DNA from 2 places in the Microbulbifer sp. SE14 genome. Region 1 is predicted to be linked to the other one. Evidence: predicted binding sites of a transcription regulator. Region 1 holds the regulator's gene; the other holds the start of a gene.
What was found. Region 1 encodes PhoB, which activates phosphate uptake and scavenging genes when phosphate is short. Its sites were predicted from a motif close to TGTCATAAANNTGTAACA; they were not measured.
Positions count from the first base shown of each region.

Region 1 (4,204 bases):
TGCAGTTGTACCAATCTCCCTTTGAATCGCCTTTCGAGCCGAATGGCGACTGGCTGGCCCAGCCACTGGAATCCCTGCACCGGCAGCCGCCGCCGGCGCTGCTGCCCTGGCTGCTGCACCCCGGCTCGCTGACCGCGGCGCTGAAGCAACTGTCCGGTGGCGACTTTCGCGTACAGGTGCTGAGCCAGCGCTGGCAGCAGCCGCGGCTGGAGGAGCGGCGCGCGCTGGACTTGCGCGACCGCAGCCGCGCACTGGTGCGGGAGGTGTTGCTGTACGGCTGCGGCCGGCCCTGGGTCTACGCCCGCAGCGTGCTGCCGGAGCGCTGCCTGCAGGGCAGGTCCCGCTATTTGCGCAGCCTCGACAGCCGCCCACTGGGGGAACTGCTGTTCAGCGAGCCGGATATCCGCCGCGGACCTATAGTGCTGAACCAGCAGAGCCGCAATCCGCGCTGCCAGCTGGGCCAACTGGCCGGGGAGGGCGACAGCGCCTGGGGGCGCCGCTCCACTTTCTGGCTGCGGGACAAGCCGCTGCTGGTGGCCGAGACCTTCCTCAGTGCTTTCCGCCCCGCGCAGGGGCCGCAGGTGAAAACTGCAGCCGCCGAGACAGAACAAGCAGAGAGAATATAAAGAGAGTTTGCCGTGATCAGCCAACAACTATCCCAGCGCTGGCCCGCCGCACTGCCCTACTGGCAGCTGGCGCGCCTGGACAGACCCATAGGTTCGCTGTTGCTGCTGTGGCCCACCTGGTCCGCCCTGTGGCTGGCCGCCGGCGGCTGGCCGGGTCTGCACCTGTTTGCGGTCTTCACCCTCGGCGTACTGCTGATGCGCGCCGCCGGCTGCGCCGTCAACGACTACGCCGACCGCCATATCGACGGCCATGTGAAGCGCACCGCAGCGCGCCCGCTGGCCGTTGGCAGTGTCACGCCGCGCGGCGCCCTGGCGCTCTTCGCGGGGCTCAGCCTGGTCGCCTTTGCGCTGGTGCTGACCACCAACAGACTGACGGTACTGCTGTCGCTGCCGGCGGTGGCGCTGGCCTTCTGCTATCCGTTCGCCAAGCGCTACACCCACCTGCCACAGGTGGTGCTGGGGGCCGCCTTCAGCATGGGCATCCCGATGGCCTTCGCCGCCACCGGTGAGGTGCCGCCCCTGGCCTGGCTGCTGTACACGGCCAATCTGCTGTGGACCGTCGCCTACGACACCTTCTACGCGATGGTGGACCGGGACGACGACCTCAGGATAGGGGTCAAGTCCACCGCCGTGCTGTTCGGCGAGCTGGACAGGGCCATGACCGGCGCCCTGCAGCTGATGGTGCTGTTTGCGCTGCTGCTGGTGGGCCAGCGTTTCGAGTTGGGCACTGCCTTCCATGCCGGCCTTGCCGCCGCCGCAGCCCTGTTTGCATACCAGCAGTGGCTGGTGCGGGATAGGGAAAGAGATGCCTGCTTTCGCGCCTTCCTGAGTAACAATTGGGTCGGTGCGGCGATATTTTCGGGAATTTTCTTCCACTTCCTGCTCGTTTAGCGCACCATGCTGGGGATCGCTTTACACCCGTCATATATTTGTAACGAAAATGCCGTTAAATCCTCGGCCATAAACAGAAAGAATCTGGCGGATATGGCAGGCAGATGCAAAGCAAGACGATCCTGATAGTCGACGACGAGGCCCCGGTGCGCGATATGCTGCGGGTGGCGCTGGAGATGGCGGACTACCGCGTTATCGAAGCGGAGAACGCCCAGGAGGCCCACGCCCTGGTCATCGACGAGAAGCCCGACCTGATACTGCTGGACTGGATGCTGCCGGACGTATCCGGCGTGGAACTGGCCCGCCGTCTGAAGCGCGATGAATTGACCTCGGCCCTGCCGATCATCATGCTCACCGCCAAGGGCGAGGAGGACCACAAGATCAAGGGCCTGGAGACGGGCGCCGACGACTATATCACCAAGCCCTTCTCTCCGCGGGAACTGGTCGCGCGCCTGAAGGCCGTGTTGCGCCGCGCCGGCCCCGCCGCGCCGGAGGAGCCGCTGACCGCCGGTGGCCTGGTGCTGGACCCCCTCAGCCACCGGGTCACAATCAACGGCCAGGCGGTAGATATGGGGCCGACCGAGTTCCGACTGCTGACCTTCTTCCTCTCCCATCAGGAGCGCGCCTATACCCGCACCCAACTCCTGGACCACGTCTGGGGCGGCAATGTCTATGTGGAGGAGCGCACCGTGGACGTGCATATCCGCCGCCTGCGCAAGGCGCTGGCCGTGGACGGCCACGACCGCTATATCCAGACGGTGCGCGGCACCGGCTACCGCTTTTCTGTGCAGACCGCGGAAAAAGTGTAAGATTTCGCGCAAATTCGCACTTGTCCACAAACTGAACACACTAAGCTAGGCCGCGAGTGCCGACAGGTGAAAGACTCCGATCGGCCCTGCTGCCGGTGGCCGCCCGACAAAAAACCTCATCGGTAAATATTTGCCGGGCGGCCACCGGCAGCAGGGCCTTGCATCGTGCCAACTCGGAGGCTTCGGCAGCTTAACTTAGTGCTATTCATCTACAAACTAGAACGGCACCTCTATGCTGGATCGCAGTATCGGCGAGTTCTCGCGCTTCCTGGTGATCGCCCTCGGCTGCACCATCTTCGGCTTCGCCAGCGGGCACTGGCTGCTGTCCCTGGCCGTCGCCCTGGCGGTCTACCTGGGCTGGGTACTCTGGCAGCAGAGCCGCTTCAACCGCTGGCTGGCCAACGGCCGCCGCGGCCCCGCCCCCACCGCCTTTGGCATCTGGGGCGAAATCTCCGACGACTTCTATCGCCTGCAGCGCCGCCACCGGCGCGAGAAGCAGAAGCTGCACGCGATGCTGCGCCGCGTGCAGGACAGCACCAGCGCGCTGCGCGAGGGCATAGTGGCGCTTGAGGACGACGGCAACCTGGCCTGGTGGAACCCCGCTGCCGGTGAACTACTGGGGCTGCAGCCCGGCGACGCCGGCCAGCCGCTGGTCAATTTCGTGCGCGATCCCGGTTTCGTCAGCTATATGCACCGCCGGGACGCGCGCGGGCCCCTGACTCTGCCGGCCCCGGGTAACGACGCGCGCATCCTGCAGCTGGAGGTGACCCGCTACGGCCAGGACGAGGCTCTGGTGATCGTCCGCGACATCACCCGCCTGCACAACCTGGAGCAGATGCGCCGCGACTTCGTCGCCAATGTGTCCCACGAACTGCGCACGCCGCTGACGGTGATCGCCGGCTACCTGGAGACCTTGGAGGGCAGCGGCCAGGCGCCGCAGAGCTGGCGGCGGCCGCTGGCGCAGATGGGCGAGCAGACCGCGCGCATGACGACCCTGGTGAACGACCTGCTGCTGCTCGCGCGCCTGGAGACTTCGGAGCGGGACAGCGGCCGCGAGCGGGTGCCGGTAAGTGAGCTGATGGAGCGGGTGGCGCGGGAGGCCCGCAGCTTCAGCGGCGGGCGCCACGAGATCAGTGTCGACTGCGAACAGGACGCGACCATCACCGGCGATGCCACCGAGCTGCACAGCGCCTTCGCCAACCTGGTGCTGAACGCGGTAAAATACAGCCCCGCCGGCGGGCCCGTGCAACTGCGCTGGTGGGTGGATGGGAAAGGGGGGCATTTCTCGGTCAGGGACAGCGGTATCGGCATAGACCCCATCCATATCCCGCGCCTGACGGAGCGCTTCTACCGCGTCGACGCCGGCCGCTCCCGCGACAGCGGCGGCACCGGACTGGGCCTCGCCATCGTCAAGCACGTGCTGTTGCGCCACAGCGCCGAGATGAGCGTCGACAGCACGCCGGGGCGTGGCAGCACCTTTACCCTGCACTTCCCGACGCGGAAGCTGGGATCGGTGACCGCCGCCTGAAGGTTCCCGAGACCCGGGAACCCAATGTAGGAGCGGCCGATGGCCGCGATCGATCTTTCAGCCCCCTCTGGAATCCAATCGCGGCCAACGGCCGCTCCTACTGTTTACGGCGGAGTGTTACTGCAACTCCTCCAGCACCACTTCCTCACCGTCTTTCGTATAGGTGACCTTTTCCCCCTCCCCCACCGCATTGCACTGGCGGCGCAGGGTCAGGTGGTGCAGCTGCAGGTCGCCGTCGCGCAGCAGCAGGTGCTCGTGGCCCTCGTCGTCCACCGGCAGGGCATCGACGCTCACGAGGGCATCGCGCAGGGCCCGCAGCCGCGGCATGTCGCGGTAGCGATCCAGATCGT
Region 1 covers NZ_JCBAJA010000016.1:88,944-93,147, forward strand. Annotated here, with positions in the region: gene AC6R19_RS12885 (chorismate--pyruvate lyase family protein) at 6-626, shown strand; gene ubiA (4-hydroxybenzoate octaprenyltransferase) at 639-1,517, shown strand; gene phoB (phosphate regulon transcriptional regulator PhoB) at 1,622-2,326, shown strand; gene phoR (phosphate regulon sensor histidine kinase PhoR) at 2,559-3,854, shown strand; gene AC6R19_RS12905 (hypothetical protein) at 3,972-4,204, opposite strand, start outside.

Region 2 (4,204 bases), on a different contig from region 1:
AAGGATTCCTTCTCGACGGCGACATCCCGGTTCAGGTTCAGCGCCAGCTCACGGTTCAGCGCCTGGGCCGCCGCCTGAGCTTCTTGTTCTGTGGCGAACTCGTTGCCTTCTGCGATCAGTGTCTTGCGAATGCCCGACACACTCAGGTCACCCTTGAAGCGCTGCATGGCGGCTTTGATGCCGCCAGACAGGGCGCGGGTACCGTCGTCGGTGCCGAAAGTGTCATCGTCGCCGCCTTTATAGGTCAGCACATCACCGCCGGTTTCGCTGTTGAATCCGCCCCCCATCTCAATGGAGTAGGTGAGACTCTCGGGGATTCCCCTGGTGCGGATATCCACGTTGCCGCCACCGAAGCTGGCAGCCTGGTCGGCGGAGTAGCTCTTCTGCACCGCCAGGGACTCCACTACAGAGGTGGGGAAGAGGTCCAGTGGTATCACATTGCGGGTCAGATCCGGGGACGGCACAGTAGCACCATTCAGCGTGGTGCTTGAATAGCGTTCGCCCAAACCGCGCACATACACAAATTTGTCATTGACCAGAGACAGCCCGGACACGCGGCGCAGAGCTGCAGCCACGGTCGAATCGCCAACGCGTCCGATCATCTCAGAACCGAGAATATCGGTGACCACTTCCTCTTCCAAGCGCTCACTGACCAGCGTTTCTGCAGCACTCTGCAAACGCCCCTGAACCATTACTTCTTCGATTTGCTGGGCTTGCGGCTGGACATCGTCCATTTCCACTTGAGCCCAAACCTGCGGAGCTATTGTGGAGGCCGTGGCAATAGCCAGTACCAGCGGCGCTCTCTGAAAATTTTCTTTCTTAACCATTACCCAGGCCTCTTGTGTTCCTGTTTATCGCTGCAGTAGAAGCAAAGAGGGCGCCGGCTCCCGTTGCGAAGCGGCGCCCTTGCATCGGGGTTAACCCGCTTGCGACTTACTCAAACCACAGCGGCTGAGCGCGACTGCCTTCATGCAGACCGTAGGTCCAGCCCTGGGTCCAGTCACTGCCGTTTACACTCAGAGCGCCCAAGTAGGCGCGCTCCAGCGGTGAAACGGTCACGCCGGCTTGCGCATCGGCAGCTTCGGTGTAGAAGGCCGGTATTCCGCCCAGCAGCACGAAGCCAGTGTCAGCGTTAATTGTCGGGTCCACTGCACCGGAAATGGCGACGAACTGATTGCCGCTGTTTACGGCCCAGGTCTCCAGATCATCGGCACCAACCGGGCCACCCTTGGTCTTGTCTTCACAGGCGAAGATATTGGACGTGATAGCAACTTCAGTGCCGGTTTCCGCTTCAGCCAGAGTCTCATCACTCTCGACGCGCAGGCAGTAGTTACTGCCCTCCGCACCATTTTCATCGGCATTGAAGGAGGCGACGATCATGGAGTTGGTGATCATCGGATAGATACCTTCGCGGAAACGCCAGCCGGCACCCGGATCATGCGTACCTGCCGCCTGGGCAGAGACGATGCAGGTCAGACCGTCGATCACCGGGCGACTGTTGATACCCTGACCGATGATCTCGGCGCGCCGATCAGTTTTTGTGCCATCCGCCATGTCGTCGTAACTGCCGATGCCATCGGACTCGATACAATGGTTGCCGTCGGCTTCACTCTGGATCACCAGAGCATTGGTGATGCTGCCGCGGTAGCCTTCGTCGATATCGATGGAGTCGTCGCGCACATACAGGGCAACATAGTTCTCTACGTTTACGGCGCCCCCGAAGAACTCGATACCGTCGTCGTAAGTGGAGTAAGCCTGCAGGTTGCGAACGATAGTGCCGCTGCCGACAGCATCGAAAGCGACGCCGTTCAGTTCGTCACCAGCGGCAACCTGGGCACCGGTGTGCTTGACGCGTACGTAGGTCAGCTCACCGGAGCTGTCGGCGTTGTTGTCGCCGCCGTAGTAGGACGCCTCATCGTCGGTGGAACCTTCGGCGGCCACATGGCACTCGCCCGTAAGAGCCAGAGTACCGTCATCCAGATTGCCGGTGTAGGCACACTTGTTGGTGATACCAAAGCCGTTGATCACCATACCGCCCCACTGGGAAACGTCTTCAGCACCCACGGTACCCAGCACGTCGGTTTCGGAAGTAAAGGTGATCGGCGCGGATTCGGTACCGCGGGCAAACAGCTGGGAACCACGGTTAACTACCATGAAGGCGGAGCTGTCCTTAAAGGCGATGGTGGCACCGGCCTGAACTTCCAGTTTCACGCCATCGCCGCCCTTGGCGATGCCAGCCGCTTGCAGCTCCGCATTGCTACCGAAGCTCTCACCCACGAAAAGGCTGCCGTCAAAGATGTGGGCACCGCCGTTTGGCAGGGCCGAAAGGTAGAGATCTTCCGTCAGCGGGTTGGAGGAAGATACGAAGTCGGTGCCGTAGCGGCAGTTGGCGCCTTCCGGAGTACCCTGAACACCAGTGCTTTCAATAGTGGCACAAGAGTTGTTGGTGTCACCGCCCGGGTTGGTTACGGAGTTGTCAGTAGAGTTGTCTACAGTAGTCGGCTCAATATCGATACCACCGCTGTCACAACCAGCCAGCAGAGCGGCGATTGCGGCTGCCAGCAGCAGCTTGTTGTTTACTCGCTTCATAGTTCCCCCTAACGGAAGTTTTGCCTAATAGGTGTAATCGTGGGCAGCTAAAAATCTGTTTTTATGCTTCAGCTGTGCGTCCTGAATTTAAAAACGGATTTCCAGGGTGCCCTGAAACCGTGATTTTCTTGTTCGCCTTGGCGATTCGGACGCGAGGGAGTGTAGGAAGGGAATATTGCGAAATTGTTACTTTAGTGGGGTTTTCCCGAAAATTTTGAAATATGTTTCTGTGCCGACGGATTAATTACATTTTTATTGCAAACAGGTTTCAATTAACGACTGAACGGCAGACAAAGTGCTCAATAAAAACACAGGCCCTTTTTCTTCAACTGAATCTTGGTCGGGAAGTAGGGTGCGCCACGCGCACCATCTGGGGGGAGGCAAGAATAGCTCTTATTGGTGCGCACGGCGCACCCTACGTCAGTAGCTTCCGAGCAGGAACTGCTCGCCGTCGCTGTGGAGCCAGAGTTGTCCGCAGCCCTGCCCGCCCCTCTCCTCGGCCCAGTCCACCAACTGGTAGAAGACCTCGCGGGAAACCCGCGCCTCCAGACCGTTGCGGACTTCTATATAGGGGATCGGCTGGGGCGGATCGCCGAAGGGTTTCAGCTGCCAGGAACGGCCGCTGTCCAGTGGCACTATGTCGCCGGTATTGGTGGTAAACAGCAAGCACTCGCGCCCGGCCTCTTCTCCCCTGGCCACCTGGGTGGCGATAAAGGGCGCATCCTCCACCCGGATGCGCAGCTTCTCCACCGGGGTGACCAGAAAATAGTCATCGCCTTCGCGCTTGAGGATGCTGGCGAAGAGTTTCACCAGGGGCTGGCGCCGTATCTCGGTGCCCTCGTGGATCCAGCGGCCGTCGCGGCGAATGACCAGGTCCATATCCCCGCAGAAGTCCGGATTCCACTTGTGCACGGGCGGGTGGCCGCGGAACTCGCGCTGCAGTTGTTGCAGCTGCGCGAACAGTGTCTCAGCCAAATGAGAAGCCCTCAGCTAAATGATGAACCCTCAGCTAAAGGAGGACGTGCCGGCAGCCTCGCCGCCGGGGCGACCTTCTTCCTGGGAGCGGCGGCCGGAGATGTCGCCGATATGCACACCCACGTCCATGATGAACTCCATCAGCCCCTCGCGATCCTCGATCACGTCGGCGAAGGACTTGGAGTGGTAGAGCTCCACCGCGCCCTGCACCAGGGCCCAGTAGGTGGAGTAGTAGTAGTAGGCGGGCACCTTTTTCAGCACGCCCTGCTCCATACGCCGCTCGAACACCCGGTTCAGGGCCGAGGCGTTGGAGTTGCGGATGGCATGCAGCTCCTCGATCATCTCCGGGGCCAGGTTCAGGGCGATGATCTTCTCCTCCAGGCGCTGGAACAGCCGGTCCTTGGACGGGTCGGCCATACGCGATTCGAAGTAGGCCCGCGCCGGCGCGGTGATATCGCCCTGCTCGGCGGCCGCCAGCGCTGTCTTCAGGCGCTCGGTCAGGGACTTTTCGTAGTCCATCAACAAGCGCATGTAAATTTCTGTTTTTGAAATGAAATGCTTGTAGATGGTGCCCTTGCCGATATCCACCCGCTCGGCGATCTGCTCCACGGTGACCTTTTCCTCGCCGTGCTCCAGCAGC
Region 2 covers NZ_JCBAJA010000025.1:27,834-32,037, forward strand. Annotated here, with positions in the region: gene AC6R19_RS16605 (TonB-dependent receptor domain-containing protein) at 1-734, opposite strand, end outside; gene AC6R19_RS16610 (beta-helix domain-containing protein) at 934-2,589, opposite strand; gene AC6R19_RS16615 (DUF1285 domain-containing protein) at 3,010-3,564, opposite strand; gene AC6R19_RS16620 (TetR/AcrR family transcriptional regulator) at 3,595-4,204, opposite strand, start outside.
Region 2: the regulator PhoB is predicted to act here: its motif matches at 2,832-2,849, upstream of AC6R19_RS16610 (beta-helix domain-containing protein).